Regions from separate parts of the Acidaminococcus nyctereutis genome, predicted to be linked through region 2. Evidence: predicted binding sites of a transcription regulator. Region 2 holds the regulator's gene; the other holds the start of a gene.
What was found. Region 2 encodes HrcA, which represses chaperone genes, less so after heat shock. Its sites were predicted from a motif close to TGTTAGCACTCNNNTNANNNGAGTGCTAACA; they were not measured.
Positions count from the first base shown of each region.

Region 1: a site for HrcA is predicted at 16,637-16,667, ahead of groES (co-chaperone GroES). Genes of this name have one in related genera too.

Region 1 is NZ_JBQOUY010000016.1:11,710-34,197, reverse strand. Features, by position in the region: gene ACTUHY_RS08665 (hypothetical protein) at 1-132, opposite strand, end outside; gene mmuM (homocysteine S-methyltransferase) at 122-1,084, opposite strand; gene ACTUHY_RS08655 (alanine/glycine:cation symporter family protein) at 1,147-2,523, opposite strand; gene ACTUHY_RS08650 (Zn-dependent hydrolase) at 2,730-3,920, opposite strand; gene ACTUHY_RS08645 (DUF2828 family protein) at 4,009-5,493, opposite strand; gene ACTUHY_RS08640 (hypothetical protein) at 5,565-5,807, opposite strand; gene ACTUHY_RS08635 (WYL domain-containing protein) at 5,834-6,733, opposite strand; gene ACTUHY_RS08630 (WYL domain-containing protein) at 6,736-7,971, opposite strand; gene ACTUHY_RS08625 (MATE family efflux transporter) at 7,999-9,363, opposite strand; gene lysS (lysine--tRNA ligase) at 9,636-11,639, opposite strand; gene greA (transcription elongation factor GreA) at 11,667-12,185, opposite strand; gene ACTUHY_RS08610 (SLC13 family permease) at 12,510-13,634, opposite strand; gene tpx (thiol peroxidase) at 13,701-14,210, opposite strand; gene groL (chaperonin GroEL) at 14,594-16,225, opposite strand; gene groES (co-chaperone GroES) at 16,299-16,589, opposite strand; gene ACTUHY_RS08590 (cysteine-rich small domain-containing protein) at 16,714-16,974, opposite strand; gene rsmA (16S rRNA (adenine(1518)-N(6)/adenine(1519)-N(6))-dimethyltransferase RsmA) at 16,971-17,825, opposite strand; gene rnmV (ribonuclease M5) at 17,829-18,374, opposite strand; gene ACTUHY_RS08575 (3D domain-containing protein) at 18,391-19,377, opposite strand; gene ACTUHY_RS08570 (TatD family hydrolase) at 19,513-20,298, opposite strand; gene metG (methionine--tRNA ligase) at 20,300-22,252, opposite strand; gene ACTUHY_RS08560 (YeiH family protein) at 22,364-22,488, opposite strand, start outside.
Region 2 is NZ_JBQOUY010000008.1:85,595-95,522, reverse strand. Features, by position in the region: gene ACTUHY_RS05985 (APC family permease) at 1-1,188, opposite strand, end outside; gene ACTUHY_RS05980 (MalY/PatB family protein) at 1,454-2,683, opposite strand; gene ACTUHY_RS05975 (helix-turn-helix domain-containing protein) at 2,959-3,663, shown strand; gene ACTUHY_RS05970 (DMT family transporter) at 3,773-4,654, shown strand; gene hemW (radical SAM family heme chaperone HemW) at 4,665-5,798, shown strand; gene hrcA (heat-inducible transcriptional repressor HrcA) at 5,908-6,948, shown strand; gene grpE (nucleotide exchange factor GrpE) at 6,959-7,567, shown strand; gene dnaK (molecular chaperone DnaK) at 7,620-9,479, shown strand; gene dnaJ (molecular chaperone DnaJ) at 9,502-9,928, shown strand, end outside.

The DNA of each region.
Region 1 (22,488 bases), on a different contig from region 2:
CAGGCTCAGGGCATGGGCGATATCCTGGATCCGGATGGTTTCCGGTACCGGGTCCAGCGGGTCGAACTGGAGACCGGTGTAGGTGGTGATGGTTCCCCCACCGGCTTTGTTTCCCTCCCGGTCACGCTCCATGATGGACTCCCAGGAACCGGTCCCGGGCTGTCGCCACCTGGCGGATATGGTCCGCCACCGTGGTGCAGCAGCCCCCTACGGCCACCGCCCCGGCCTCCATATAATCCAGGGCATAATCGCCGAACTTCCGGTCCGTCCCCACTCCGTGCCAGGTCTTGGTCACCGGGTCATATTCTTCTCCGCTGTTGGGATAGACGAAAACAGGCCGATCAGAAGCGGCCTTCAGTTCCCCGATCAGGTTCACCAGATATTCCGGTTTGGTGCAGTTCACCCCCAGAGCCTCCACTTCCGGGAACTGGCGGATCACTTCTGCCGCCGCTTCCCGGAGAAGTGTCCCTTCGCAGATGTGGAGCCCGTCCCGGCAGGAAAAGCTCACCCAGAAGGCAGCCCCCAATTCTTTGGCAATGGACGCTTCCACCAGAGCTTCTTCCAGGGAGGGTTGGGTCTCGAACAGCAGCACATCCGCCCCGGCCTGCCACAGGAGTTCCGCCCGGCGCCGGTGGAACTCCTCCAGGTTGGCCCGGGATACGCCGTAATGGCCCCGGTATTCGGATCCGTCCGCCAGATAGGCGCCGTAAGGCCCTACTCCGGCCAGGCACAAGGGCCAGGCACGTCCGGCGGCCTTTCCTTCCTGGTCCCACCATTCCTGCCGGGCTTCCTGGAAAATGGTCACAGAGCGGGTGATCAGGTCTTCTGCCTCCTGTTCCGTAAAGCCGTTGGCCATGAGCCCCGGGATGGAAGCCTGATAGCTGCAGGTGATCCCTGCATCGGCTCCGGCCCGGAAATACTCCAGATGGACCTGTTTCACCAGTTCCGGCCGGTCGGCCAGCACCCGGGCGGTCCACAGGCTGTTGTTCAGATCGGCTCCCAGGTTCTCCAGGGCCGTGCCCATGGAGCCGTCAATGACCAGGATCTTGTCCTGGTCCAGGATATTCTTCAGTGTCTGTCTCATGGTATCTCTCCTTTTATTCGATATGCCTGCAGCAGGATCTCCGCCGGCCTTCTCTTCCCTCTTCACTGTCCCTCATCTTCCACTGTCCCGTAGGAGACCACGGGAGGATTCTCTCCCCGGGCTTTGGCCGGCAGGAACCGGAACCAGAAATCGTTGAACAGCCGGAAGATCTCCTTCTGCTGGGTGACGATGAACAGGATGGTGATCATCACATAGATGGCGGACAGGATGTCCGTCATGGCCCACAGGGCATCGGCCTGGGCATGGTAGAGCACCACACAGGGGATCATGTAGTAGAATATGTAGAGCCGGGTGCCGATCCGGTTCCTGTGGGTATCTCCGAAAGCGTAGTTGACGGATTTCTCACAGCTGTAATACATGCCGATGATGGTGGTCCAGGCAAAGACCGTAATGGCCAGGGCCAGGAACCAGGCCCCCGGTTCCCCGAAAGAGACCCGGAAAGCGGCAGTAGTGAGCCGGGCACTGTCCAGGCCGGGAAAATCCGTGTAGGCGTGGGTCAGGATCAGGGACAGGGCAGTGACGGAACACACCACGATGGTGTCCAGGAACACTTCTCCCCATCCCCAGGAGGCCTGGCGTACCGGATGGTCCGTCCGGGCCGAAGCATGGGCGATGATCCCGTAGCCAGTGCCCGCATCGTTGGAATAGAGGCCTCGGGCGATGCCGTAGCGCATGGCATCCTTCATGGTGGCCCCCGCAAAGCCCCCGGCGGCGGCCACCGGGCTGAAGGCGCTGCGGATGATCAGGGCCAGGGCCCCGGGCACCTCCTGCCAGTGTTGGAGCAAAATGGCCAGGCCCCCCAGGATGTAGAGCAGGGCCATGAAGGGCACCACCCGTTCCATCACCCGGGAGATCCGTTGGAGTCCCCCGAAGATGGTGGCAAAACAGGTGATTCCCAGGAAAGCCGCAGCGTACACCGGCGGGATCCCGAAGGCTTCCTTCAGGGCCCCCACCACCGATTCGGTCTGGACGCTGCAGGTCCAGGGCCCCAGGGTAAAGCAGGCCACGGACAGGAGCAGGGCCCCCCGTTTCCAGCCCAGGGCGTTTTTCATCACAAAGGACCGGTCGCACATGTATTCATCCATGGACTGGGAATACTTCACCCGGAACCGCTGGCCCAAAATAATCTCACAGGCCTTGGTGGACATGCCCAGACAGCCGGACACCCACATCCAGAACACCGCCCCGGGGCCCCCGGACACGATGGCCGTAGCCACCCCGCCGATGTTCCCCACTCCGATGGTGTTGGCCATGGCGGTGCAGGCGGCGGCAAATCCGGAGACCGTCCCTTTCCCTTCCCCTTTCTGGAACATCTTGCCGAAGGTGTTCCGGAAATGGAACCCCCAGTGGCGGAAATTGTAATAAAAGCGGAACCGAAGGCTCAGATACAGCCCCATGCCCACCAGGACCACCGTCATCGGTGTCCCCCACAATGCATCTGCAGCTCCCTGCAGAAAAATCAGCAGCAATCCCTTCAACTCCTTATGGAAAATGTATATCTTATCTTATCAGTTGGTTTGACGGGAGTCAATAAAAAGAGACTGCCGCCCATGCAGCAGTCCCTTTTGGGGGTCTCGAGTCTCGAGACCAGGGGCTGCACAGAACGTGCAGCCCCCTTCCCTCTTTATCCGACCATCCCGTCCAGCTCCACCAAGGTCCGGTATAGCACTTCCCCGCCCCGCTCCACGTCTTCTGGAGCCGTATATTCTTTGCCGCTGTGGCTGATGCCCAGGTGGCTGGGGATGAACAGCATCCCTACCGGAATCCGGTGGGCGATGGAATCCGCATCGTGGCCGGCGCCGCTGGGCATCACCTGCCAGGTGGCCCCCAAGCTGTCCGCCGCCCTTTCAAAGGCTTCCATCAGCAGGGGATCGCACAGGGCGCTGTCCTTGTGGATCAGCTGCCGGATGGTGAAACGGGCGTCCGGGATCCGTTCCACAGCAGCCCGGATTTCCCGGATCAATCCGTCAGTGTACTGCCGGTCCACATTGCGCATCTCAAAGGTGCAGGTGACCTTTCCAGGGACCACATTGGCCGCATTGGGCCGGCACTGGATTTTCCCGGCGGTGAACACCAGGCTGTGGCCGATCTTCCGGCAGGCCGCGTCTGCAAAGACAATGAGCTTAGCCATGGCCACCATGGCATCCTGCCGGTCCTCCATGGGAGTGGTACCCCCATGGTTGCTCTGGCCTTCCGCTGTCACCAGGTAGCGGACGATGTTGGAAATCCCGCTGACGATGCCTAACTGGATACCTTCCTTTTCCAGCCGGCCCCCCTGCTCGATGTGGGTCTCCAGGTAGCAGGCCGCATCGGAAAAGTCACGGCGGCAGGCCAGGATTTCTTCCACCGAATGACCGAAACCCTCCAGGGTCTCCCGGAGAAGGGGCTGGTCCGGATCCGTAAGCCCGGCCAGGGCCCGGCTGCCGAAAGTCCCCCCCAGGGGACTGGCTTCTTCCCCGTTGAAAGCGTACACCTCCACCGTGTGCCGCAGCTTCCGCCCTTCTTCCCGGAGCCGCTGGACACAGCCGATGGCCGCCGCCACCCCGTAGGCCCCGTCGAACAGGCCCCCGGATGGCACCGTATCCAGATGGGACCCCAGGAGGATGTGCTTTGCCCCCGGGTCCTTGCCGGGCAGCATGGCCCGCAGGTTCCCCGCCGCATCCCGGCTGGTGGTGAGCCCTGCCTGTTGGAGCAGCCCTTCCGCCGCCTCCAGGGCCTGGAAGAATTCCGGGCTGTACAGCCGGCGGGTGTAGGACCCATCCGGGTTCTTTCCAAAATGGGCAATGGTTTCCAGTATATCCATGATCCGTCCCATGGAAAGACCTCCTTCACGTATATTTCTTCCATTAAACCATAAATGGGGGAAATAGGAAAGGGGGTGTTGCGCGGGCAACACCCCCTTTTCACGCCCGCACCGGCCGGTATCGTTCCTGCCCAAGAACTTCCAGCATGAAGGCCATAGGATCCAGGTTCCCTTCCCGAAGCATCTGGAAGATCTGGGGACTGCATCCGGAAACCAGCACCGCTCCCTGCTGGTTCTGAGTCACCGGCTGCTGGCGGGTCCGGCTGTCCACATTCCAGAAAACCACCTGGGGCAGTCCGTATCCCTGGGCCCGGAATTTTTCCCGGGCCCACTGGAAGTTAGTCAGCTCCCCCCTGCTGCAGGCCGCATCGAATTCCATATCCGAAATCACATACAGCCTCCGGGGCAGCTCTTCCTGGGGCATCCGTTTCCGGACGGCTTCCCGGAGGATCAGATCGAACACCGCCTGGAGATCGGTGTTGGCCACTTCATTGAAAGACATGGTGTACCGGATCTTTTCGGCGATATCCCATCCCTTGATTTCCACCAGACGAGGATGTTCACTGAAAGTGATGAAACGATTCCGGAAGGGTCCTCGGTTCCGCTCAGCAAAATACACAGCCAGGGACTGGGCCACCGCTGCTGGCATGGGATGGGACCCGTTGTACATGGAACCGGATCCGTCCGCCACCACCAGTGCGTCCTCGCCCCGAGTGAAATCTTCCTGGGCCTTCCAGGTCACATCCAGGGACCGCCGCTGTTCTTCCGTAAGAGACTGGGCCGGCCGTCCCCAGTATCCATTGTTTTCCACCAAAGGAGCTACGATGTCATAGGGAGCCAGGGTACCGGTGTGGAGCTTCTTCTCTCCCTGTTCCACCTGGTCCAGGAAGGTTTGGTACCGTTCGCCGTCATTCCGCCAGAAAGCCGCCCTGTATTTGAACAGGGCTTTGGAAGGCTGCTGGTCATAGGCAAAGGTATAGTCCCGATTCCGGAGATGGTTCTCCAGGAGATGGATCTCCCGCCGCAGCCCGGTGAGACGCTGCCGGTACTCCCGTTCCGTCAGATGGAACTGCCGGGCCAGGTGGCGGGCCTTATTCACCGTACAGGTGCAGGAAGCATTCACCGAAGGCAGCCATTTGGCCAAAAGAGAAACCGGCAGGCCTTCTTTCACGGCTTTTTCGTCTGCTTCCAACTGCTGCCGGAAGAATGAAACCACCTGTTTTTCACAAGGGGTACCCAAAAGTTCCAGCAAATCATCATACCGGCCATAGTCCGGAACTAGGGACAGATTTTTCTCGACTGTTCCCGGGGCAAAAAGGGCCAGCCAATGGAAGATGATCCGGAACACCCGCCGTTCTCCCAAGCCTCCCCGGATATCCCGGGCAAAGAACAGGATTTTCAAGGCCAGGTCCCGGTTTTCCCCATAGGCCGCCTGGAACCGCCGGAGAATCTCCCTTTTGGTATTGTGGCGCAGGGCCCCGATCGAAGCAAACAGATCCAAGCACTGAGATCCTGTACTGGTATAAGTCAGGGCACCGTTTTCTGTACGGGTCCATTTGGTTCCTTCCTGCAGCAGTCCTGCCATGATGATTCTCCTTTCCATCCCTGCCAAGGTACCCTTCCACCTGTGGGGAACAGCTGCCGGAGCAGCTCTCCTCACCGGGCAGGATTTCGGCTTTCACAGCTTCTGAAATATAGAAAAACGCTGTAGGTACCTTTCAAGACACGTATTCCATAATGATCTTGGAAATGTTGGCTGTCCGTGTCTTCCAAAGCATCAAAGGTTTCGGGATCCCTCCCGCAGACACTTGCAAAAGTGCCCCATACCATTTTCATACTTGTTTTTGCTGTAGATGCTTTCGATGGCTCCATTTTACCCGGAAAGATGATTTCCATCATGGAAAAAAAGGTACGAACGATGTTCGCTACCGTTCGTACCTTTGCTGTCTCTCCAGCCGCTCTTTGATTTTCTGTACCAGTCCGGGAGGATCCACCACCTTCAGGAAAGGACCGAAGGCCAGGATCCGGATCAGCAGTTCTGTTTCATCCGGTTTGTAGTAAAAAAGGGTCAGACGGTAGTGGTCCTCATCCAGCTGCACAGTCTCCTTTTCCAGATCGGAAAAGTGCAGCAGCGCTCGTTCCAGGGCTTTCCGCCGATCCACCAGTTCCAGCACAGTCCGTGCTTTCCAGCGTTTTCGGTCCCGCTGGCAGGCTGAACCCGCCTCCTTCAGCTGGAGGTCCCGGAGGGAAGAGACCCGGAGGGTGTACAGGGTCCCCCGGTCAGAATGGGCCAGGAGACGGAACTTGTCATCCAAGCCGGAATATTCCAGTCCGTCCGGATGGACTTCCAGGGATTGGATCCCTTTCCGGCCCTGGAACTGGACCTGGATCTTCCGTTTCTCCCGGAGCGCCATCAGCAGCTGGCGGAAATGATCCCGATAGACCGGGTCCCCATAGGGATCCCCATCCTGATACCGGTCATAATAGACGAAGAAATCCCGGGAAAACAGCGGTTCCCCCAAAGGAAATGGCAGAACTGGCGGATGGAACAGCTGCATCCGGGGATCCTGGAGGACGGCAGCCAGCCAGCGTCTCTCCAGGATGGTCAGGGGACAGTCCGGGACACTGGCCAGGGGCGTCTTCCCCTCCCGGGTCAGAAGATGGCTTTCGGCCAGGATCCGGGGCAGTTCCAGGGTGCTTTCCCCGAAGGATCCGTCCTGGATCAATCCATAGAGCTTTTTCCGGGTCAGCGTTCCCCGGCAGGCTTCCCGGAGGACCTTTTCCAGCACCTGATAATACCGGCCGTAGATTTCGTGGAACAGCATGCTCACTCCTCCTCATACATGGCCCGGAGTCGGTCCAGGTCCCTCCAGAAACGCCGGGTCACCTGGGGATTAGAGCATTCCAGGCGCAGGATCCGGCCCATGAACGTGCGGAGCCAGGGCAGCATTTCCCGGGCATCGTACACATCGATGGAAAAGCGCCACACCGTGGAGCTTACCTGGATCACCTTTCCCTGCCGTTTTTCCCGCCGGAGCCGTTCAGGGATATAAGGCTCCTCCAGACCTGCATAGAGATCCAGTTCCACATGGTCCAGTCGGGATTTTTTCCCGGAGCCAGCTCCAATGCCCCACAGATACCGGACAAACTGCCGGCCTGATCGTTCCAGTTCCGCCCATTCCGGTTCCTGTCCGGCCTGTTCTGCTTTTTCCAATCGGTCCAACCGAAAGAACTGGGGTCGTTTCCCCTTTTCCCGGCCGGCCAGCAGATAGGTCCGTCCCGTGGCCGTGCTGCAGTAGGCTTTCAGAGGATATACTTCCTGGGTCTCCCCAGCTTTCCCGTCCTTTTTCCGGAATTCCAGCCGGACCTTCCGTTTGGCCTCATGGGCAGCGGCCAGCTGGTACAGGATCTCCTGATCCAGGGCTCCGGAAAGATAATGGTGCTTGAAAGAAAGGGAAGTGTCCTGCTCCGGGCACCGGTCCAGGAGATAGGCCCCTACGATACCCAGGGGCAGAGCCTCCGAGGCAAAACACAGGGCAGCGGCCCAGTCGGCCGGATCCCAGGGGGCATCTGCCAGTTTGTAATACAGGCTCTTCCCCACTTTCCGGCTGCAGAAGAGGCCCAGTGCCTCCCCTTCCTTCAGTTTGTTCCGGATGGTGGAAGCATCGGGCAGCGGACAGTCCGGGTCCACCTGGAGCAGAGCGGCACAGACCTGGTCCACCGCCTCTCCAAAGGAAAGTTCTCCCTGCCGGTGGAAAATGTCCAGCAGCAGGAAATGGAGAGCCGCATCCCAAGGTGTGAAGCTTTTGGCCCGGAAAGCCTCGTACAGAGGATTGTGCCGGACGGTCCGGCAGTCCACGGTCAGGAACACCACTTTCCCTTCCGGTTCCTGTCGGAAAGCCATGGCGTCCCGGAGCCAGCTTTCCACCCGGCGCCGTTCATTGTCGTAGCTCCGGAGGCTCTTCAGCCGGAAATCCCGCCGAGTATGGAAGCCCTGGACATAGAAATCCCGAAGCACGGAACGAGTGGTGTTGAAATCTTTGATCAGTTCCTGATAGGCCATGGTACGTTCTTACCTCCCTGTCCCTCTTCACTCTTGCCTCTCTGCTCTGCCCTGTTTCCGTTCCAGATCCTTCATCACCCACTGCCAGGCGCAAAAGCCGAAGATGCCGGCCACCAGCCAGGCCATAGGGTCGCAAGCGGCGGAGATGGCGTAACTGTGAGTCTCCATGCCCACCAGGGCAGTGAGCCCCCGGGCCATGAGCTCGAACACCCCGCACAGGGTGGGCGCCAGGGCGTACCCCACTCCCTGCATGGCATTCCGATAGATGAAGATCATGCTGAGGGGCAGATAGAACCACATGGCGATGTCCCCGTAGGTCTGGGCCCAGGGCAGCAGGGCCGCCGCATCCACGTCCCCGGAGAAGAAGAACCCTGTCAGGAAGGGCAGCAGGTAATGGAGTACCACCGCCGACAGCACCGAATACAGGACCATCATCTGGAGGGCTTTCTTCACTCCCTCCCGAATCCGTCCCAGGTCCCCTTTCCCGAAGTTCTGGCCCGCATAGGTAGCCATGGTCTGGCCCATGGACAGACACCCCTGGGTCAGCAGCATGGAGACCTTGGAGGCTGCCGTATAGGCCGCTGCTGCCGTGGACCCGAACAGGTTGATGGCCGCCTGGGCGATCATGATCCCAGAGGCAGTGATGGAGAATTGGAGGGCCATGGGCACCCCCATCCGCAGCTGTTCCCGGGTCTCATGGACGTACAGCTTCCAGTCTTCCCGCCAGGGCACCAGCACCGGCACCTTCTGCACAATATAGAGGATGCACAGCAGCACAGAGATCCCCTGGCTCACCACCGTAGCCAGGGCCGCCCCGGCCACCCCCATGCCGAATTGGATGATGCAGAGAAGATCCAGCCCCACATTGAGACAGGCGGAAAATACCAGGAAGAACAGCGGAGCCTTGCTGTTCCCCACGGACCGGAGGAACACGGATGCCATGTTGTAGAACACGTTGGTGAAGAGCCCCTGGAAGATGATGGTGATGTAGGTCCGGGCATCGTCCATGATGTCCGCGGGAGTGTTCAAAAGTTCCAGGAGCCAGGGCACAGCAGCGATGCTCAAAAGGGTCATGGCAGCGGACAGCAGCAGGGCCAGCAGTGTCCCGTTGGCCACGCTCCGCCGGACTCCCGCTTCATCTTTGGCCCCGAACCGCTGGGAGGTGAGGATGCCGAAGCCGGCAGTGATCCCCAAGGCAAAGCCCAGCACCAGGAACATCAGGGTGCCGGTAGAGCCCACCGCCGCCAGGGCCCCGGCTCCCACATACCGGCCCACAATGATCATGTCCGCCATGTTGTACAGCTGCTGGAACACATTGCCCACGAACATGGGGAACAAAAAATGGAGGATGATGGGAACGATGGGTCCCCGGGTCATATCTTTTTGCATCATTCACCTTCTTTCAGAAGAAAAGAGACTGTTGCCTTCGCAACAGCCTCTTTTAAGGTCTCGAGTCTCGAGTCTCGGGCCTCTGGACAGAACCTGCCCCTTTGGGTCAGTTTCTCTTGAATATACAGAACCAGGACTGTGCCGAATATAGAAACGAGTATCCTATCGTCAACGAATCAGGTTTTATATATTCATAAAATTTGCCTGCAAATTTTTCCTCCGGCCCGAGACTCACGACTCGAGACCCTAGACCGGATGCGGCTATGCCGCACCCTTTAGCACAATTTCGCGCCGGCTGGGATGTGGGGATCCAGCATCAGGAGATGGAGTTTCCGTTCTTCCCCTTCCATATGTTCCGCGCTGAGCAGCATCCCACAGGATTCGATGCCCATCATCTTCCGGGGCGGCAGGTTGACAATGGCCACGCAGGTCTTGCCGATCAGCTCTTCCGGATCGTAGTAGGCCTTTATCCCGCTGAGAATGGTCCTGTCGGTGCCGGTGCCGTCGTCCAGGGTGAACTGGAGCAGCTTCTTGCTCTTAGGCACGGCGAAGCAGTCCTTCACCTTCACCACCCGGAAATCGCAGTCCGCAAACTTGTCGAAGTCCACATAGTCGGTGAAGAGAGGTTCGATGGTCACGTTGGAGAAGTCGATCTTCTCCGGGGCCACCGTTTCAAAAACCGGTGCAGCCACAGCCGTTTCTGCAGCTGCAGGAGCAGCAGCGGCAGCAGGAGCAGCGGTCTTAGAGGCTTCGTTCTTCCCGCCGTCCAGGGGCTTCATGGTGGGGAACAGCAGCACGTCACGGATGGAGACGGCCCCGGTGAGGAACATCACCAAACGGTCGATGCCGATGCCCAGGCCCCCTGTGGGAGGCAGGCCGTGCATCAGGGCGTTGATGAAGTCTTCGTCCATCATACCTGCTTCGTCATCCCCGGCGTTCCGTTCTTCCACCTGTTTTTCGAACCGTTCCTTCTGGTCCAGGGGATCATTCAATTCGGTAAAGCCATTGCACAGTTCCCGGCCGAAGATATATCCTTCGAAACGGTCTGTGATTTCCGGATCCGCCGCACTGCTCTTTGCCAGGGGGGAGATTTCCTTGGGATGACCGGTGATGAAGATGGGCTGGATCAGGTTCTTTTCCACGAATTCATCGAAGAAGGCGTTGATGATCTTGCCCACGCCCCAGGCGGGTTCCACTGCCACGCTGGCTTCTTTGGCCATCTGCCGGGCCACTTCCACGTCCTTCACCCCGGTGAAGTCCTTGCCGCTGTATTTTTTCACAGCGTCGATCATGGTCATCCGGGGCCAGGGACCGGTCAAGTCGATCTCCGTGCCTTCATACTGGATTTTCAGGGTCCCCAGGACCTTTTCCGCACAGGTGGTGACGATCTTTTCCGTCAAGTCCATCATGGTGTTGAAGTCCCCGAAGGCTTCATAGCATTCCAGGGTGGTGAATTCCGGGTTGTGTTTGATGTCCATCCCTTCGTTCCGGAACACCCGGCCCAGTTCGTACACCCGTTCCAGGCCCCCTACCACCAGACGCTTCAGGTTCAGTTCCGTGGCGATCCGCAGGTACAGATCGATGTCCAGGGCATTATGATGGGTGATGAAGGGCCGTGCAGTGGCGCCCCCGGAGATGGTGTTCAGCACAGGTGTCTCCACTTCCAGGTAGCCCTGGTCATCCAGCACCTGCCGGATGCATTTGATAATCTGGGTCCGTTTCACGAATACGTCCCGGACTTCCGGGTTCACGATCAGGTCCACATACCGCTGGCGGTAGCGGATTTCCTTATCCTTCAGCCCGTGCCATTTTTCCGGCAGGGGTTTCAGGGCCTTGGAGAGGAATTCCAGTTTCTGGACCCGGATGGAAGGTTCCCCCATATGGGTCTTGAACACGGTACCTTCCACCCCCACGATATCCCCGATATCCAGCAGCTTCACCACGCTGTAGGCATCTTCGCCCATTTCGTCCTTCCGGACGTACAGCTGGATCTTGCCGGTCTTGTCCTGGAGATCCATGAAACAGGTCTTGCCGTGGCCACGGATGGCCAGGAGACGGCCAGCCACTTTCACCACAGTGCCTGCAGCTTCCATGGCTTCTACCTGGTCGTGGACCTCTTTGGTGTGGTGGGTCCACTGGTAGGCATGGCCGAAAGGCCGGATGCCCTTTTCTTCTAATTTATGCATCTTGTCCAGACGGACTTGCATCTGCTCACTGACGTCTTCGTCCGCCAGGGCTTCCTTCTCTACGTCCGGTTGGTTCTTCTTTTCGTCGGACATGAAATACCTCCTGCTCTGATTCCGGAATTATTTTGCGGCCTTGTCGGCGGTTTTCTTCTTGGCGCCAGGACGGCTGACGGCCACGATCTTATAATCCAGTTCACCGATGGGGGTGGTGACCTTCACCACAGCGCCCACCTTCTGGCCCAGGATGGCTTTGCCCACCGGAGATTCATTGGAAATCCGAGGCGGTTCGGCCATGGGGTCGGCTTCGGTGGTCCCTACTACGGTATATTCTTCCTGGTCATGGGTTTCCAGATCTTCGATTTTCACCTTGCAGCCCAGGGAAACCACGTTTTTGGTGATGTCCGTATCCTTGATGATCTTGGCATTGCGGATCATGTTTTCCAGGGTCAGGATCCGGCCTTCCACAAAGGCCTGTTCATTCTTGGCATCGTCATATTCGGAGTTTTCGCTGATGTCCCCGTAAGAAATGGCGACTTTCAGCCGTTCGGCAACCTGCTGCCGTTTTTCAGAACGGAGATAATCCAGTTCGTCTTCTAATTTTTTGAGACCTTCTTCGGTCAGGATTGTTTGCTCAGCCATCTTTCACGACTCCTTTATAGGCTTTTTGGCTACTGCCATATCTTGTAAATTATAGAGTTTTTCCCGGGGGTTGTCAATGGGAAGGGAGGTGCATGGGCATCCCCCTGTCTCGCGTCTCGAGCCAAATGAGAAATTTATAGGCAAATTTTTGAACGGGTAAAACCGGATTCTCTGACGATAAGATATTTGAGCCTATATCCGCCACGATTCTGGTCCTACACCTTCAAAAGGACCTGACTAAAGGGCAGGTCCTGTCCAGCGGCCCGAAACTCACGACTCGAGACTCGAGACCAAAGAAAGGCTGCTATATGCGCAGCAGCCCCGTCAGGGGCCAATGGCCGCCATCCCGGCCAGGACCGCCAGGAACACCAGATTGGCCAGGGTGAAGATTTTCAGATAATAGCCCTGGAGCCAGGGATACCGGCGGACGTAGAAGCCGTAGGAGATCAAGCTGGCCATGGAGGCGATCAGGGTCCCCAGGCCCCCGATGTCCGTACCCAGCACCAGGGCCCTGCCGTTATCTGTGAACCCAGACAGCAGCACTGCCGCCGGTACGTTGCTGATCACCTGGCTGGCCAAGAGGGCCGTGAGGAATTCCCGTCCCGCCAGGAACTGGACCAGCAGCTGCCGGAAGGCCGGGACCTGGCCCAGGTTCCCGATCAGCACGAAGAAGGCTACGAAGGTGGCCAGCAACTGGGCATCCACCCAACGGAACCACCGGGGCCGGTACAGCAGGATAGTCAATGTCACCACCCCCAGGGTGAGCCACCAGTCCGCCACCCGGGCCACGGTGAGGAGGCACAGGAGAAACAGGGCCCCCAAGACCCGTTCTTCTCTCACGGGCCGTGGTTTTCCCTCCGGGCCGACTTTTCCCGGTTCTCCTTTCTCCAAAGGACGGCAGGGGATCCACAGGACCACCCCCAGCACCAGCAGGACCAGGGAGGCCAGGGTGTAGGGCAGCAGCAGGTCCAGGAATCCCCCCAGGTCCATATGGTACCGGAAGTACAGGTACAGGTTCTGAGGGTTCCCCACCGGGGTCACCATGCTCCCCAAGTTAGCGGCCAGGGTCTGGAGGACGATGACCTTAGCCGCCTGTTTTTCCGTCACCTGTCCTTCCAGGGACAGCAGGGCAAAAGGGACGAAGGTAAGCAGAGCCACATCGTTGGTGACCCACATGCTGCCGAAGAAGCAGGCAAAGACCAGCACCGCCCCCAGCTGCCGGATGTCCTGGAGACGGCCCAGGAGCCGGTCCAGGAGACAGTCAAAAAAGCCCGTATCCCGCAGGCCACCGATCACCCCCATCAGGCAGAACAGGACGGCCAGTACCGGGAGATTCAAGGACTCCAGAAGGGCCCCAGAAGGAGGCACCGCCAGAAAAGACAGCAAAGCTCCCACAGAAGCCAGGAAAAGGACGGGATTGGAGCAGAGGAAATGGAACAAGGATGGCATGGGAAACTCCTTTTTTCGTGAAAAGAGAGGGTGCTGCACGTTCTGCGCAGCACCCCCTTTTTATCCTTACAGCAGCCCCTTCACCGCTGCCAGCACGCCGTCGAAGTCGATGGCGTGGGTCACTTCGGGGACGTATTCCACGTAGGTCACCTTGTCGTTTTTGTCCACAACCACCACGCCACGGGCTTCCAGCCGCAGGCCATCCATGAGGAAGCCATAGTTCTTCCCGAAATCAGCGTCCCGGTGATCGGACAGAGTCACCACGTTTTCCACACCGGCGGCACCGCACCACCGGGCCTGGGCAAAGGGCAGGTCCATGGAAACGGTCAGCACCACCACTTCAGGGGACAAGCCGGTCACGTCCTTATTGAACCAGCGGGTCTGGGCATCGCACACCCCGGTATCCAGGGAGGGCACCACGGAGATCACCTTGATCTTCCCTTCATAATCTTTCAGGGTCTTTTCCCCCAGTTTGTTGTCCAGCAGTTTGAAAGCAGGAGCCTGCTGCCCCACTTTCACTTCCGGCCCCACCAGGGCCACAGGATTGCCGGCAAAAGTCACAGTCCGTTTTTCCATTGTATATTCCTCCTCATTTCGTACGGATAAAGTCTTGTTGATAGGTATAGTATAACATTTTAATAATTATTCGTAAATAGGATTTTTGCGCAAAAATAGGGCGGCATTGCACGTTCTGTGCAATATCCCGGTCTCGAGTCTCGAGTCTCGATCCGAACGAAAAATTTGCAGGCAAATTTTAGAATATATAAAATCAGTTTCGACAACGATAAGGGAATCGTTTCTTTATCCAGTACGGTTCTGGTTCTGTACTTTCAATAGAACCTGGCCGCAGGACGGGTTCTTTCCAACGGCCCGAGACTCACGACTCGAGACTTGAGACCACAAAAAGGGGTTGTTGCACGTTACGTGCAACAACCCCTTTACCGCCTTGCGGCTTATCCTCACATCATCCCCGGCATCCCAGCGCCCATGGCAGGAGCAGCTGCGGCGCCCTTTTCAGCCGGTTTGTCGGCTACGACGGCTTCCGTGGTCAGGATCATGGAAGCGATGGAAGCGGCGTTCTGGAGAGCAGAACGGGTCACTTTGCAGGGATCCACGATACCAGCTTTGATCATGTCCACATATTCTTCGGTAGCAGCGTTGAAGCCGGTGCCTTTGGCAGCCTTCTTCACAGCTTCCACGATGACAGCGCCTTCCAGGCCGGCGTTGTTGGCGATTTGCCGTACCGGTGCTTCGATGGCCCGTCTCACAATATCGATACCAGTCTTTTCGTCCCCGTCAGCCTTAGCTTCCAGTTCGTCCAGTACCGGCTGTACCTGCAACAGGGCAGTGCCGCCGCCAGCTACGATACCTTCTGCCACAGCCGCACGGGTGGCGTTCAAGGCATCTTCGATACGCAGTTTCTTATCTTTCAGTTCGGTTTCGGTAGCAGCACCTACTTTGATGACAGCTACGCCGCCGGACAGTTTAGCCAGGCGTTCCTGGAGTTTTTCTTTGTCGAACTGAGAAGTGGTTTCAGGGATCTGGGCCCGGATGGAAGCAATCCGATCAGCCACAGCCTGTTTGTCACCGCCGCCGTCCACGATAGTGGTCAGGTCTTTGGTCACCCGTACCTGGCCGGCAGTACCCAGGTCAGCCAGGGTAGCGCTATCCAGTTTCCGGCCCACTTCTTCACTGATCACGGTAGCGCCGGTCAGAGTGGCGATATCCTGCAGCATGGCCTTCCGGCGATCACCGAAGCCAGGAGCCTTCACAGCCACAGCCTTGAAAGTGCCACGCAGACGGTTCACCACCAGGGTAGCCAGGGCTTCGCCTTCCACGTCTTCCGCGATGATCAACAGTTCACGGCCCTGTTGTACCACTTTTTCCAGCACAGGCATAATGTCATTGATCAGGGTGATCTTCCGGTCCGTAATGAATACGTACGGATTGCTCATGACGGCTTCCATCTTATCCGGATCCGTTACCATGTAGGGGGAGATGTACCCACGGTCGAACTGCATGCCTTTCACAGTTTCCAGGGAAGTATCCATGGTCTTGGATTCTTCTACGGTGATGACGCCGTCGTTGCCGACTTTTTCCATAGCGTCAGCGATCAGGCCGCCGATTTCTTCATCCCCAGCAGAAATGGAAGCAACCTGTGCCTTTTCTTCCTTGGTGCTGACGGTCTTGGCGCTCTTCTGGAGTTCGTCCACCAGGGCATCCGTAGCTTTCTTGATCCCTTTCTTCAGGACCATGGGGTTGGCACCGGCTACCACGTTCTTCATCCCTTCATGAACGATGGACTGAGCCAGGACCGTAGCAGTGGTGGTGCCGTCGCCGGCGATATCGTTGGTCTTGGTGGCTACTTCACGGACCAGGGCAGCGCCCATGTTTTCGAACGGATCTTCCAGTTCGATGTCCTTGGCGATGGTCACACCATCATTGGTGATGGTAGGAGAACCGAATTTCTTTTCCAGGACCACATTGCGGCCTTTGGGCCCCAGAGTTACCTTTACGGCATCAGCCAGGGCATTGACACCGCGTTCCAGGCCGCGGCGAGCGTCTTCATCAAATTTAATCAGTTTAGCCATTCTAATCGACTCCTTAATTCCAGATAATATACGGTGTGGTATTCTCTACCAAAAACGGGACGGAAGAAAGCTTTCAGTCTTCTACAACAGCCAGGATATCGCTGTCTCTCAGGATGATGTAATCTTTCCCATCCAGGGTCACATCACTGCCGGAGTATTTGGCGAACACAACTACATCCCCTGCCTTCACTTCGGAAGGGACCCGGGTGCCGTTATCTAGCAGACGGCCGGTACCTACAGCAACGACCTTCCCCGTCTGGGGTTTGTCCTTATGGGCCGTATCCGGCAGGTAAATCCCGCTGCTGGTCTTTTCTTCTTGCACAATCGGTTCAACTACAACATGGTCATCCAAAGGTTTTAACATTTTACGTATCCCCTTTCATTCTATGAGCAATGGGTTATTTTTGTTTTTATTAGCACTCATTTCACTGGAGTGCTAACTACAGTATCTATAATAGCATGTTTCCAAAAAAAATCAAGCCTTTTGACTATTTTTTGTCAAAAGGCCTGAAAACTTTTTTCTGTAAGGTCCGAATCACCCGGTCATAACTGTCCGGATCATGGGGCCAGAGGCACCGGCTGCAGTCCTTGTTCCCATCTGCCATAGGTGTGAAATCTCCGCCGCAGTCCGGGACCAGGTACAGGGGACAGAAACAGAAGAGGCAGCTGAACCGATCCGGGTCCGCCCCTTTGTGACAGGGAAAGAATTCACACTGCCGGTGGGCAAAGGACTTGTACCGGCTGCTCATGGTTCCCTGAGTTCCTGGTATGCCCGGGCCAAGTTCCCGAATTCTTCCATGGTCAGGGATTCTCCCCTGCGCTTCCCGTCGATACCCGCCGCCTCCAGCAGCTTCTGCACCTGGTCACTGGAGATCCCCAGGGTCTTCAGGCAGTTGTTGAGCATTTTCCGCCGTTGGCAAAAGGCCGCCTTCACCACCTGGAAGAACAGTTTTGCAGGTACGTCCACCGCTGGGTGTTCCCGTTTGTCGCAGACCACCACCATGGAATCCACCTTGGGAGCGGGCATGAAATCCCGGGCGGGCACCGGGATGGCCAGCCGGGGCTGGGAATAATACTGGAGGGCCAGAGAGAGGGGACCGTAGTCCTTCCCCCCCGGGGAAGCAATCATCCGCTCTGCTACTTCCTTCTGGACCATCACCACCAGCCGCTGGAGAGGCAGATCCTCTTCCAAGAGGGCAAAGATGATGGGAGTGGTGATGTAGTAGGGCAGGTTGGCGGCCACGGTGAAGGGCCGGTGTTCCGTCACTTCCCCCAGGTCCACCTTCAGCACGTCCCCAGGGACGATTTCCACATTGTCATACCCTTCCAGGGTCTTGGCCAGCACCGGCAACAAGGTCCGGTCGATCTCCACGCTCTTCACCTGGGCGCCAGTTTCCGCCAGGGCCTGGGTTAGGGTGCCGATCCCCGGGCCAATTTCCAGCACCAGGTCCCCAGACCCCACCTGAGCTTCCCGGGCGATGCCCCGGACCACCTGCTCATTGATGAGGAAATTCTGGCCGAATTTTTTCTTGGCCCGGAGGCCGAACGTATCAAGGATGTACCGGGTCACGTCCCGGCTGGCGATCACTGGATGCAGCATACCTTATTTCCCTTCCCTGTGGATCTCTGCCAGAGCGGCCTGGAATTCCTCCCGGGTCACTCCGTAATTGTTCAGCCGGGTCACCATCTGTTTGGCATTGCCGTAGCCGATGCCCAAAATGGCTCCCAGCCTGTCCCGCCGGGCCACCGCTTCCGGGGACCCGGACAGCCCGGAAACAAATAAGTCCCGAGAGGAAAATTCCTTTCGGGGCTCCATTTCCTGGAAACGGACCTTGGACAGGGCTTTCCGGATGGCCTCGGGCTGGGCCTGTTCGATGCCCACGTCATGATGGGCCAGGGCCTCCGCCTTGGGCACAAAAGCCTGTCCGGCCCGGGGAAAGCGCTCCGTCAAGAACTTGCGGATCCTCTCCCCTGCACCGTCGGGATCGGTCATGATGATGATCCCCCGTTTCCTGTAGGCTGCTTCAATCAGGGCCAGGGTATGGGGCGCCAGGGTGAACCCGCCGGTCTCGATGGTTTCAGCATCCACTGCCTTCTTCACCGCCACGGTATCCATCTTGCCTTCTACTACCAGCACTTCTTTCAGCACGATTTTCTCCTGTCTGTCATTCCAAGAAATAAATGGTCACGTCCCGCCGACCCCAGGAAATGGCATCCCCATAGTCTTCCATATAAAGATCGATAGTATTGCCATTGATGGCGCCACCGCAGTCCGCTGCCACCGCAAAGCCGTAGCCAGGGATATACATCCGGGTCCCGTAGGGGATCACATCCGGATCCACGGCCACCACCCCATGATAGGGGACCACGCCCGTAGAAGTAAGCCCTGTGCCGCTGCCTTCTGCCAGGGTATAGGCGGATGCTTCCACCGTCCTGGCAGAGCGGTAACGGACGAAACCACGGGAGGTTTCGATCATATTCAGGTTGTTCCCCGTACCTACTTCCACGATCTCCGAAACAGGCTCCGTGACGACCTCCGTATGGAGTTCCTGTCTCACAGTCTCACTGCCCACTTTTACTTCCCGGTAGGTGACTTTCTCTACCCCGTTTTGGCCGGCAGAGATCACATTCTGTCTGCCCCGGGGCAGGTTGTCATTGTTCCGCATTTCCACTTCATAGGGGATCTCCCGGGTTTCCGTGGCCAGCTTGTTGGTGGGAGAAATGATATGGATGGTCATATCGGGGGTCACTTCCGTGTCCAGCCCGGGATAGACTTGGAATCCACTGTAATCCACTCCCACAGCATTCAATACGTCTCGCACAGTTTTGCGTCCGATGGTATATTCGGTGGTCCTTCCAGCCTTCCACACCTTCACAGGCATGGCCCGCACCACTTCGATGGTGGCACCGTCACTGAATCTATCATCGCCGAGGACATCATAGCCGTCAGCTTTCTGAAGAACGACACCGGCTTCTTCCAGGGCACCCTGGACCGTCAGGGCTCTGGTTTTCAGGTTGATCGTCTGTCCGTCCACTTTAATGCTTACGGTCTTCGGCTGGGATGCAAAGCCCAGGAAGTTCACGCTGGCAGCCAGCAGCAGAGAAACGACGATCCACTTATAGGGACGCTTAAAAGGTTGTGATTTTCGCAAAGTTTCGCCTCCTTAAAGTGCTTGCATCATACCATAAGGAGGCGTTTCCTGTCAAAAATAAATTAGTACCAGATACTAATTCTAAACATTTTATACGGACAAAATTGTGAAGTTTTTGTAGACTATACACCTGTTTTACGCGGTTTTGACCCGGAAAAACAGCTTTTTCGCATTATTTGTTGAACTTTCCATGATTTTTTCCGGCGTGGTACCCCTAAGTTCCGCCGCCCGTTCCGCCACAATGGCCGTATAGAGAGGATTGTTCCGCTTGCCCCGGTAGGGTACCGGCGCCATATAGGGGGAATCGGTCTCGAAGAGGATCCGGTCTTCTGGCACCTGGGCCAGGATGGCCCGCACCCCCCGGTCGTTCTTGAAGGTACTGGTGCCCCCGAACCCCAGGTACCAGCCCAAGGACAGGGCTTCTTCCGCCATGGCCCAGTCCCCGGAAAAGCAGTGGAGCACCCCCCGGACCCCTTTCCCTTCTTCCCGGATGATCCGGAGCACGTCCTCATGGGACTCCCGGTCGTGGATGATCACCGGCAGGCCGGTCTTCCGAGCCAGGTCAAGCTGGCGGATCAAAAATTCCTGCTGCCGGTCATGGGGCGAGTGTTCATCATTGTAGTAATCCAGGCCGATTTCTCCAATGGCCACCACCCTGGAATCGGCGCACCAGGCTTCGATCTGGTCCAGGTCCTCCAGGCTGCTGTGGCTGATCTCTTCCGGATGGATCCCCACCGCCGCCCACACAAAGGGGTACTGGTGGGCCAGGCTGAGGGCCATTTTTGAGCTGGGAATATCACAGCCGGGATCGATGATCCCGGCCATGGTCTCTCCGATTGCCCGGAGCAGCGCTTCCCTATCAGCGTCGAAATTCTCCACATCCAGATGGGCATGGGTATCGAACAAAGGAAGTCTTTTCATATTATTTCACCTTGCTGCCGGAGGCGATCCCCGGCACTTCCGCCAGTTTCAGGTTCCCTTGCCCGTCGGAGGCGGCCAAGAGCATCCCCTTGGATTCCACCCCCCGGAGCTTGGCCGGCTTCAGGTTAGCGATGACGATCACGTTCTTGCCGGTGAGTTCCTCTTCCTTATAGTAGGGAGCGATGCCGGACACGATAGTGCGGGTCTCATCCCCCACCTGCACCTGGATCTTCAGCAGCTTGTCCGCGTTGGGCATCTTTTCCGCGCTGAGGATGGTGCCCACCCGCAGGTCCAGCTTGCCGAAATCTTCAATGGTGCACTGGTCCGGGGTCACCACGCCGGCGGTTTTTTTGTCAGCTTTCTTTTCCTTTTTGGCCGGTTTGGCTTCCTTTTTGGCTTCTGCCGGCTTGTCTTCCTCTTCTTCCTCGATCCGGGGGAAGATGGGCTGGCCCTTGGCCACTTTGGTGCCGTCGGGGAAATTGCCCCAAGCCACCTCGTTCAGGTCGAACTGTTCCGGTACGATGAGGCCCAGCTGTTCAAAGATCTTGGGAGCGGTGAAGGGCATCATGGAGGAAATCAGGATGGCGATGTTCCGGACCGCATCGGCCAGGTTGTACATCACCGCTTCCAGCCGTTTGGCCTGGGCCGGATCCTTGGCCAGGATCCAGGGAGTAGTTTCGTCGATGTACTTGTTGGCGGCGCCCACATAGGCCCAGATAGCCTTGATCCCATCGTTCAGGGCATATTTGTCCATGGCAGCCCGGTAGTTCTGCAGGGTTTCTGCGGCCAGGCTGCGGAATTTCTCATCGGTTGCATTGTCCACCACCGTCTTGTGGACGATGCCCCCATGGTATTTGTCGATCATGGAAACGGTCCGGTACTGGAGATTCCCCAGGTCGTTGGCCAAATCGGAGTTGAACCGCTTGATCAGGCCCTTCCGAGAGTAATTCCCGTCACTACCCAGGTTGATTTCCCGGAGCAGGAAATAGCGGACGGCGTCAGCCCCGAATTCCTGGATGGGCTGCACCGGATCCACCACATTGCCCTTGGATTTGGACATCTTGTCCCCGTCCACCACCAGCCAGCCGTGGCCGTATACTTCTTTGGGCAGGTCGAAGCCCATGGCCATCAGCATAGCCGGCCAGATGATGGTATGGAACCGGACGATTTCCTTCCCCACCAGGTGCAGGTCCGCCGGCCAGAACCGGTTGAACTTGTCCATATCCTGGCCGAAGCCGATGCCGGTGAAATAGGCCAAAAGGGCATCGAACCACACATACACCACGTGTTTGGGATCAAAAGGCACCTGGATGCCCCAGTCGAAGCTGCTCCGGCTGATGCACAGGTCTTCCAACCCCTGTTTGATGAAGTTGATCATTTCATTCCGGCGGGATACGGGTTGGATGAAATCCGGATGGGTCTCGATGTATTCCAGGATCCGGTCCGCATATTTGGACATCCGGAAGAAATAGCTGCTTTCCTTCATCTTTTCCACAGGACGGCCGCAGTCCGGGCACACGCCCCCGGCTTCCTCCACCTGGTGTTCGGTCCAGAAGGATTCGCAGGGCACGCAGTACAGGCCTTCATAGTCCTTTTTGTAGATGTCCCCCTGTTCCCAGACTTTCTGGAGCAGGGTCTGGACGGTCTTTTCGTGTTCCGGGCTGGAAGTGCGGACGAAGGAGGTATAGCTGACCCCCAGCATCTCCCACAGTTTCTTGAAGTCCGCCACGATCTTGTCGGTGTATTCGATGGGCTTCACCCCGAAGGATTCCGCTTTCCGCTGGATCTTCAGGCCGTGTTCGTCGCTGCCGGTGATGAACTGGACATCAAAGCCGTTGGCCCGTTTGTACCGGGCGATGGTGTCGGCGATGGTGGTGCAGTAGGCATGTCCGATATGCAGGTCGGCGCTGGGATAGTAAATGGGCGTCGTAATATAAAAAGCAGGTTTCGTCATGGTCATTCCCCTTTAACAAAAAATAATTCACTGACTATCTATGATATCACAAAAAAGCCAGAGATGCACGGAAAAAGGGGGTGTTGCACGTTCGGTGCAATACCCCCTTTTTCACCACAACCCCAGCACCTTCTGCAGGGCCAGGCTCACTGCCGTGATCCCGATCCAGCAGCAGCCTCCCAGCAGGATGGGTTTGCCGCCAGTACGGATCAGCTTCACGATATTGCTGTTCAGTC
Region 2 (9,928 bases):
TAACAGGGCGCTGATGCCGCCCAGGATACAGCACAGTTTGTAGAGCCAGAGAGGGCAGCGGATGGAACGTCTGGCGAACTGCTCCGGGTATTTCTCCGGAATCTTTATGCAGGCCGTGTTCAGATAGGCGTTGATGAACATGCAGGGAATCATCAGCATACTGATTACATTGTTGAAATCCATACCAGTCAGGATGGGGATGGCGGCCAGGATGTACACAAGGGTGAAGGCACCGTAGGGATATCCGTCCTTTGCCTTTCTTCCAAAGAATCCCGTCAGCCATCCGTCATCGGCCATGGAAGCCAGGGGTTCACGGATCATAACCAGGACGCCCAGGAAGGAAGAGGCAATGGCGCAGGCACCGCCGCCGATAATGAAAAACGCAAATAGAACAGGATTCAAAAAAGCGGAAGCCACCACACTGAGGTTCTGGTTGGCCACTTTGTCATAAGGCAGTACACCGGCTGCCACATAGGACATCAATCCATAGACCACTGAAACAACTGCACAGGTTACCAAAATCCCCAAAGGAATCGTAAGTTTCGGGTTCTTTGTAATCCGTGCTACGCCTACAGGTCCCATGGTGGTTCCCTGGCAGGCAAACCCCATGATGGCAATGGCACTGATCACACCGCTCATTCCGCCGTGGACAAAGCCTCCATCAGCGGCAGGGCTGAAGAAAAAGGCGGGATCCACATGGGGGACGCCCAGAACGATGAAGAGAAACAGGGCAATCAGGAGGAAGGCCGTTGCTGTATTCTGGAATATGGTGACGATCCGGTTGCCCCGGATCGTCAGCAGAAAATGGACTGTCAGAATTACCATACTTGTGATGGATGTATGTTCTCCCAAAACAGGCCAAAGACTGCTTAAATAGCTGGTCAGAGCCAAAGAATATCCGGTAATCCCAAAGGCCCACATTACGTTAGTCCATCCGCCATATCCAGTGAGCACCGGCGGCAGCATCATGCCTCTCATACTGTAGTCGCCGCCATTGACCACAAAGATACTGGAAAGAGCCAAATTGTACCAGTAGGCGAATAACATATAGAATACACCAATCAGCGTAACCACCAGGACGGACCTGCCCGTCATGCCAATGGCTGAGCCCAGTGTCACAAATATGCCGGATCCGATGGCACCGCCGACTCCCAATCCAATAATATTCACAAGACCGATTTTTTTCATCTGCTCGCTGCTCATTCTTTTTCTCCTCGTATAATATTTTTGTGAGAAAGATAAAATCCGTATGCACTCCCTGCAGTTTCCTTTGTCAATTTCAATATTTGCAGTAAGTTCTGTCTTTTTAAAAAAGAGAAAAAATCCACCTCTTCAAGCAAGAAATCCATATGATTCCGGAACGCTGCTGTCGGAACAGGAATTTTGCGGACTCCTGTTCCAACTGCAGAATTCTTTCAGGAAAATGTGCAGGTGAAATGTGCAGGTGCGTACCTTAGCCTTTTTCTGCTTCTCTTTTGAGGACAGCATCGCAAATTCTGTCCAGTCCTTTTTTAATGGTGGCCTTCGGCATTGCCAGGTTCAGACGGATAAAGCCTTTTGAATTATCTACAAAGAGGGAATCCCCGCCTTCCAGCAGGACGCCCGCCTGGTTGGCCATGAAGTCGGGAATATTCTCCACATCTCCCAGATACGGGTTCATATCCACCCAGGCCAGATAGGTTGCCTGAGGAATCCTGAACACAATCTTCGGCAGTCTTTGGGCCAGGGTGTCCTGGACCAGCTTGAAATTTCCATCCAGATACGCTTTCAACTGATCCAGCCATTCATATCCGTGCTGGTAGGCCGCTGTGTGGGCCGCAATGGAAAGGGGATTCACGTTCATGGCGTAGGTATCAGTATACTGTACATAGAGTTTTCTCAGGCTTTCATCCCGAATGATGATTTCTGCAAACATCATCCCTGCCATATTGAACGCTTTGGAAGCGGAGGTGCAGGAAATCAGCTTTTGGTAGCCGGGCATGATCTTTGCCATGGGGATATGGTGTTCTCCCTGGCGCAGCAGGTCGCAGTGGATTTCATCACTGATGATCCACAGGTTGTGTTTTTCCACGATGGCAGCAACTTTCTTCAGTTCTTCCTCCGTCCAGACGCGGCCTGTGGGGTTGTGGGGGTTGCACCAGATGAGAAGTTTGGTCAGCGGGTTGGCGGCATCTCTTTCCAGTGCATCAAAGTCGATGGTCCAATTGCCTTCTGCATCGCGTTTTAGTTTGTTATGGATGGCGTGTTTGTGCTTGTAATCGATGGGATGCTGGAAATACCCGTAGGCAGGGGTGTTGATGATGGCATATTCATGGTCGGTGAGCAGCAGTTCCACCAACTGGTACAGGGCGGGAATGATTCCCAGGGAGAAGCAGATTTCTTCTTTCGGATAAGTCCAGCCGTACATTTTCCGGTTCCAGGCATTATAGGCCTCATAAAAATTCGGTTCAAAAACCTGGCTGTAGCCGATGATTCTCTTGTCGGCACGGTCTTTGATGGCCTGGATGATGTCCGGGCACATGGCAAATTCCATATCGGCCACCCACATACGGATAAATTCTTCATCTTTAAAGGGGAACTTCTTTTTGCCTTCATAGTCATGGAAAATATAGCCTCGGAAACCATCCGTGTTCAGGGCATTGGTATGACGCCGTTCCACATATTCATCAAAATTATATTGCATGGTAAAAATCCTCCTTGAAAACTGTTTATTTTCCAACGATTTCGTTCAAGGAGTCTGGCCAGAATCCTCTTAACGTCTACATGCGCATTATAGCGCAGAGGCTAGAGCCTGTAAAAAGAAGGAAAGTTTCTTAATATGAAACTTTTAATCCGTTATGTTTCACCTGAGTGGATTTTTTTACGCATCTCATGATATAATTATCTGAAATTATGAAATAATTGTTGGATTTATGAATTTGTTGATTTATAGGAAACAACAGACGGAGGTCTTTCAGTATGATGATCAGGGAAGAAATCGGTAAAAAGATCAACATTTACCGGCGGGCGAAAAAAATGACCTTGGAGGAACTTTCCCAACGGGTCTGCAAAAGCAAGTCCACTCTTTCGAAATATGAAAAAGGGGCTATTTCCATCGATATCGAAACTTTGTACGATATAGCTTCCGCACTGAATATCCATGTGGAGCAGCTGCTGTATATCACGCCCCAGGAAGGAAATCTTCAGAATGATGCGGCCTGTCCTGCATTTTTTAAGGATCTTTCCCGGTTTTATGCTTATTATTTCGATGGAAGGGACCACCACCTTGACCGCAGCGTGTTCGATGTCCTTTCCAGGGGGGAGGAAGGGAAATACCGCCTCATGATGTATATGAATTTCAAAAATTATGATTCCTATCAGGAATGTGAAAATACGTACTGGGGCTATATCCAACACTTTGACGCTATGTCAAGGATCACGCTGACCAATAAAGATACGCCCATGGAAAATGTCATCATCCAGGTGCTGGCCTCTTTCCTGGATTCTCCTGTGAAATGGGGCCTGTTTACAGGATTTTCCTCCCGTCCCATGATGCCGGTGGCTTTGAAAATCCTTCTGAGCAAGCAGCCCCTCAAAGAAGAGGAATCCCTGGTCAAGAAACTGAAAGTTTCCCGGGAAGATGTGCGCAACCTCAAACACTATAACATGCTTTCCGTGACATGATTCCAATCCTGCCACCGGCAGGGGCAGAAACGATTCCCTTTGCAGCCACCCTTTTTTGTGGTATCCTTTTTTTATTAGCCATGAACATGAAAAGGGGAAAGCTTTGAATATGGAACGAATGAAAGGAAACCTTCTTCTGCTGCTGACGGCCCTGATCTGGGGCAGCGCTTTTGTGGCCCAGAGCGTGGGCATGGACTATGTGGGGCCTTTTACTTTCAACGCCGCCCGGAACCTTTTGGCCACCGGAGTCCTGGTGCCGGTGGTACTGGCTTTTGGGGGAAAACACCAGGGCAATCTGTGGCAGCGGCTGCGGCCCGATGCCGTGACGGTGAAGGCGGGGCTGTGCTGCGGGGTCATCATGGGGGTGGCCAGCAACCTCCAGCAGGTGGGGATTGCCCAGACCACCGCCGGGAAGGCCGGGTTCATCACCGCCCTGTACATTATCCTGGTGCCCATCCTGGGCTGGTTCCTGGGGCGGACGGTGCGGAAGATCCTGCTTTTGTGCGTGCCCATGGCCCTGGTGGGATTCTATCTGCTTTGCGTCACCGGGGATTTCACCATTTCCTTCGGGGATTTCCTGGTGTTCCTGTGTGCGGTGTTCTTTGCCCTCCACATCCTGTGTGTGGACCATTTCCTGCTGCAGGGGGCCAGCGGGGTGCGGGTGGCCTGGATCCAGTTCGCCATGACCTTCCTGGTCTCCCTTTTGGGGGCCCTGGTGTGGGAAACCCTGCCCGCCGCCGGTCTGGGCCCTGCCCTGTGGGCGGCTCGGTGGCCCCTGCTGTATACGGCGGGGCTTTCCAGCGGGGTGGCCTATACCCTCCAGATCGTAGGGCAGAAGTACACCGACCCCACCACCGCCACCCTGATCATGAGCCTGGAATCGGTGTTTGCGGTGCTGGCCGGGTGGCTGTTCCTGGGAGAAGTGATGAGCGTCCGGGAAATCATCGGCTGCGGGCTGGTATTCGCCGCCGTGCTCCTGGCCCAAATCTAAGGAGGAAAAAATGCTTCAGCCCTGGGAATCTTATCAGGCGGTCTATGTCCACATCCCATTCTGTGTCCATAAATGTGCCTACTGCGATTTCGCTTCTTATCAGATTTTCAATGAACATATTATGAGCGACTATGCCCGGCGTTTGGTGGAGGAAATCTCTGCCTGGACGCCGGCTTTGCCGGTTTCGCCTACCGCTACCGTGTATTTCGGCGGAGGGACCCCCAGCGTGCTGCCCCTGGATGACCTGGAAAAAGTGGTCACGGCCCTGAAGGAGCGGGGATTCTGGCAGCAGCCGGCAGAAGCCACCCTGGAAGCCAATCCGGGGACGGTGGATCTGGCGAAGCTCCGATTCTATCGGCAGCTGGGCTTCGACCGGCTGAGCCTGGGGATCCAGTCCTTCCAGCCTGCAGAACTGGCCGCCATGGGACGGATCCATACGGCAGAAGATGCGGAAGCGGCCATCGCCCTGGCCCGAGAAGCCGGCTTCCAGCGGATTAGCGGGGACCTGATCTACGGGTATCCCGGCCAGACGGTGGCAAGCGTCCAGGATTCCCTGGAACGGCTGCTGAAAACCGGGGTGGACCATGTGTCCGTCTACGGCCTCACCGTGGAAGAGGGGACACTGCTGGCCAAACAGCTCCGGGAGGGGGAAGCTGCTCTGCCTTCGGAAGACGAAACAGGGGCCATGTACGATTTCCTCATGGAAGCGCTGCCCCAAGCCGGCTACCAGCGGTACGAGATTTCCAATTTCGCCCGGCCCGGCCAGGCATCCCGGCATAACCAGGTGTACTGGCATTACGATCCCTATATGGCCTTCGGGGCGGCCGCCTGCCGGTTCGACGGAAAAATCCGGGAGACCAATCCTCGGAATCTCCAGGCCTATCTCCAGGGGGCGCGTCCGGAGCGGGAAATCCTCACCTCCGAAGACCGTCGGGCGGAACTGGCCTTCATGAACCTGCGGACTGCCAAGGGACTGTCTTTGCAGGAATTCGCCCAGCGGACAGGAGAAGATTTCTTTCATATATATAAAGAAGGCTTTGCCCATTGCAGGGAACATGGCTGGATCGCCCGGGAAGGAGACCGGATCCATCTGACGGAACAGGGGATGCAGTACGGCAATCTGGCTTTTGAGGAATTTCTGTAAAAAGAAAAATATTTTCTGCAAATCTATTGACAATTTGACTAAAGAGGTGTATCTTTACACTTAGATGTTAGCACTCCAACCATTAGAGTGCTAACAATCGAGAAGAGAGATGATTACAGTGCTAAGTGACCGCAAGAAAAAAATCCTTCAACTGATCATTGAAGATTATATTGAAACGGCTGAGCCTGTAGGATCTCGCAGCATCGCCAGGAAATACAATCTGGGGATCAGCCCGGCAACCATCCGGAACGAGATGTCCGACCTGGAACTGTTGGGTTATCTGGAGCAGCCCCACACTTCGGCAGGACGTGTCCCGTCAGCGGCTGCCTATCGGTACTATGTGGATTCCCTGGCCAAACCGGATGCCCTGGCGCCCAATGATGTGGCGCTGATCAACAGCTGGTTCCGGGAACGGGTCCACAGCATCGACGATATCTTCCAGTCCACCGCCAAGATCCTGTCACGGATGAGCAAGAACGTGTCCGTGGTACTGGCCAACAAGGACAGCGAAAGCGTCTTTTCCTACTTGCGCTTCCTGCCCCTCAACGAGCACCAGGCCATCCTATGCATCGTGGCCAATGACGGGCGGATGGACAACAGTGTGATCCAGATCCCGGCTGGCATGAGCCGCCTGGAAATGGACACCCTGGCCCAGCGGGTGACCAACAGACTCCATGGGATGAAGCTGGACGATATCACAGACCAGATCCTGAAAGACGTCCGGGATGCCCTGGCTGGGGACAAAGCCCTGTATGCTTCTCTGATCCAAGTGGTCAGACAGATGCGGAGCGGCCAGCAGGAGAACAAGATGTACCTGGGCGGTACCAAACAGCTGCTCAACCAGCCGGAATTCAAGGATCCGGAACGGATCCGAGAGCTGCTGAGTGTGCTGGAGGAAGAGCAGATGCTGAAGGATATGCTGATGGCCGACAAAGACTCCGGTCTCAAGGTGACCATCGGCAGTGAAAACAAATTTTCCGGCATCCAGGACTGCAGCATGATCCAGGCCACCTACCGGCTCAACGGACAGGTGGTGGGGACCCTGGCTGTCCTGGGACCGACCCGTATGGAATACCGGAAGGTGATTTCCGTGATGGATTACCTCCACAACTACCTGCGGGTGGTCATGAATAAAATGGATGAAAAGTAGGGGAGGACCAATGAAAGAGGAGCAGCAGAAGAACCCGGAAACCGTGAAGGCAGAAACGGCCCAGGCCGAGACGGAGGCAGAAGAAACCGCGGAACAGGCCAAGACGGCAGGAGCCGGAGCGGCTGACGTGAAAGACGAAAAAGCAGCGGAACCCGATCCCAGAGACGAAAAGATCGCCCAGCAGGAAAAGCAGATTGCTGAACTGCAGAACAGGCTCCTGCGGCTGCAGGCCGATTTTGACAACTTCCGGAAACGGAACAATGAAGAACGGGAACGGCTAGGCCGGTATGTCACCGGACAGGTGGCCCGGGAATTTTTGAAGGTGCTGGATAACTTCGAGCGGGCGGAAGCCAGCCTGGAAGCCAGCAAAGACGGAGAAGCCCTGAAGAAAGGCATGGGGATGATCCACAAGCAGTTCGAAAAGGCTCTCCAGACCCTGCATATCGAAGAGATCCCGGCGGAAGGCAAACCCTTCGATCCCCAAATCCACGAAGCCGTCATGCAGGGCAGCAATCCGGATCTGCCGGATGAAAGCATCGATCTGGTCCTGGAAAAGGGCTATAAGATCGGGGACGACGTGATCCGCCATTCCAAGGTGCGGGTCGTCCGGAACGATTGAAGATAACGTGTTGAACGATTGATAATTCCAGATTTGACAGGAGGAATTCATTATGTCTAAGATTATTGGTATTGACTTAGGGACCACCAACTCCGTAGTCGCTGTGATGGAAGGCGGCGAACCTACAGTTATCACCACCCAGGAAGGCGGCCGGCTGACTCCTTCCGTGGTTGGCTTTACGAAAAACGGGGAAAGACTGGTAGGCCAATTGGCCAAACGCCAGGCTGTATCCAACCCGGAACGGACCATCAGCTCCATCAAACGGCACATGGGCACCAAATACACCGTGACTATCGATGGCAAGAGCTATACGCCGGAACAGATTTCTGCTATGATCCTGGAAAAGATGAAAGGCGATGCAGAACGGTATCTGGGTGAAAAAGTCACGGAAGCCGTCATCACCGTACCGGCTTACTTCAACGACAGTCAGCGGCAGGCCACCAAGGATGCAGGCCGGATCGCCGGACTGGATGTAAAGCGGATCATCAACGAACCCACGGCTGCCGCTCTGGCTTACGGCATCGATAAATCCGACGACCATACCATCCTGGTCTATGACTTGGGCGGTGGCACTTTCGATGTGTCCATCCTGGAACTGGGCGACGGCGTGTTCGAAGTGAAGTCCACCAACGGGGATACCCATCTGGGCGGCGATGACTTCGATAAACGCATCATGGACTGGATGTGCGATGAATTCAAGAAACAGAATGGCATCGACCTGACCGGGGACAAGATGGCCATGCAGCGGATCCGTGAAGCGGCTGAAAAAGCCAAGATCGAGCTGTCCAATATGCTGACCACCAATATCAACCTGCCCTTCATCTCTGCAGGCCCTAACGGCCCGCTCCATATGGACCTGGATCTGACCCGGGCCAAATTCGATGAAATGACCAGCGACCTGGTAGACCGGACCATCGTCTGCGTCAACAAGGCCCTGAGCGACGCCAACATGACCCCGAAAGACATCAACAAGGTCCTGCTGGTCGGCGGTTCTTCCCGTATCCCTGCGGTGCAGGAAGCCATCAAACGGACCATGGGACAGGAACCGGCCCATGGGGTGAACCCGGATGAATGTGTGGCTGTAGGGGCTGCTATCCAGGCCGGTGTACTGGCTGGGGATGTGAAAGACGTCCTGCTGCTGGATGTGACGCCGCTGTCCCTGGGTATCGAAACCATGGGCGGTGTGATGACCAAGATCATTGACCGGAACACCACCATCCCGACCTCTAAGAAACAGGTATTCTCCACGGCTACCGACAACCAGCCCTCTGTGGATATCCACGTCCTCCAGGGCGAACGGGAAATGGCTGCGGATAACAAGACCCTGGGCCGTTTTGAACTGTCCGGCATCCCGGCTGCTCCTCGGGGAATCCCTCAGATCGAAGTGGCTTTCGACATCGATGCCAACGGCATCGTAAACGTCAGTGCCAAAGATTTGGGCACGGGTAAGGAACAGAAGATCACCATTACTTCTTCCGGCAGCCTTAGCAAGGAAGAAGTGGATAAGATGGTCAAGGAAGCCCAGGCCAACGAAGCCGCTGACAAGAAGCGGAAGGAAGCGGTAGAAGCCAAGAACCAGGCCGATACCCTGATCTACCAGGCTGAAAAGACCATCAAAGATATGAACGGCAAGGGCCATGACGACCTGATCAAGAAAGTCCAGGATGCCATCGGCACCTTGAAGGAAACCATGAAGGGCGACGATACCGACAAGATCAAAGCCGATACGGAAGCCCTGCAGAAACCCCTGTATGAACTGAGCGCCGAACTGTACAAGCAGAACCAGGGCACAGCCCAGGGTACTGCCGGTGCCAACGCCAATGCCGGTGCAGGCGCCAATGCAGGGACCGAAAGCAAGAAAGCCGACGACGATGTAGTGGATGCTGAAGTCGTGGACGACGACAAGAAATAAGCTTTCCTAGAGGGAGATACGGATGGCAGAGAAGAGAGACTACTATGAAGTGCTGGGCGTTTCCAAAGACGCTACAGCCGACGAGCTGAAAAAGGCTTACCACAAACTGGCCCGGAAGTATCACCCTGACCTGAACAAAGACAATCCGGAAGCAGCGGATAAATTCAAAGAGGCCAACGAAGCCTACAGCGTTCTCAGTGATCCCCAGAAGAGAGCGGCCTATGACCAGTACGGCCATGCCGCTTTCCAGAACGGGGGAGGACCTGGCGCTGGGGCCGGCAATCCCTTCGGGGGCGGGTTCCAGGGCTTCGGCGGTTTCAGCGGCGAAGGCATGGACGACATCTTCAATATGTTCTTTGGAGGTGCCGGACGAGGCGCCGGCCACCGGGCCGATAACGGTCCCCGGCAGGGAGCCGACCTGCGGATGGATACCCAGATCACCTTTGAAG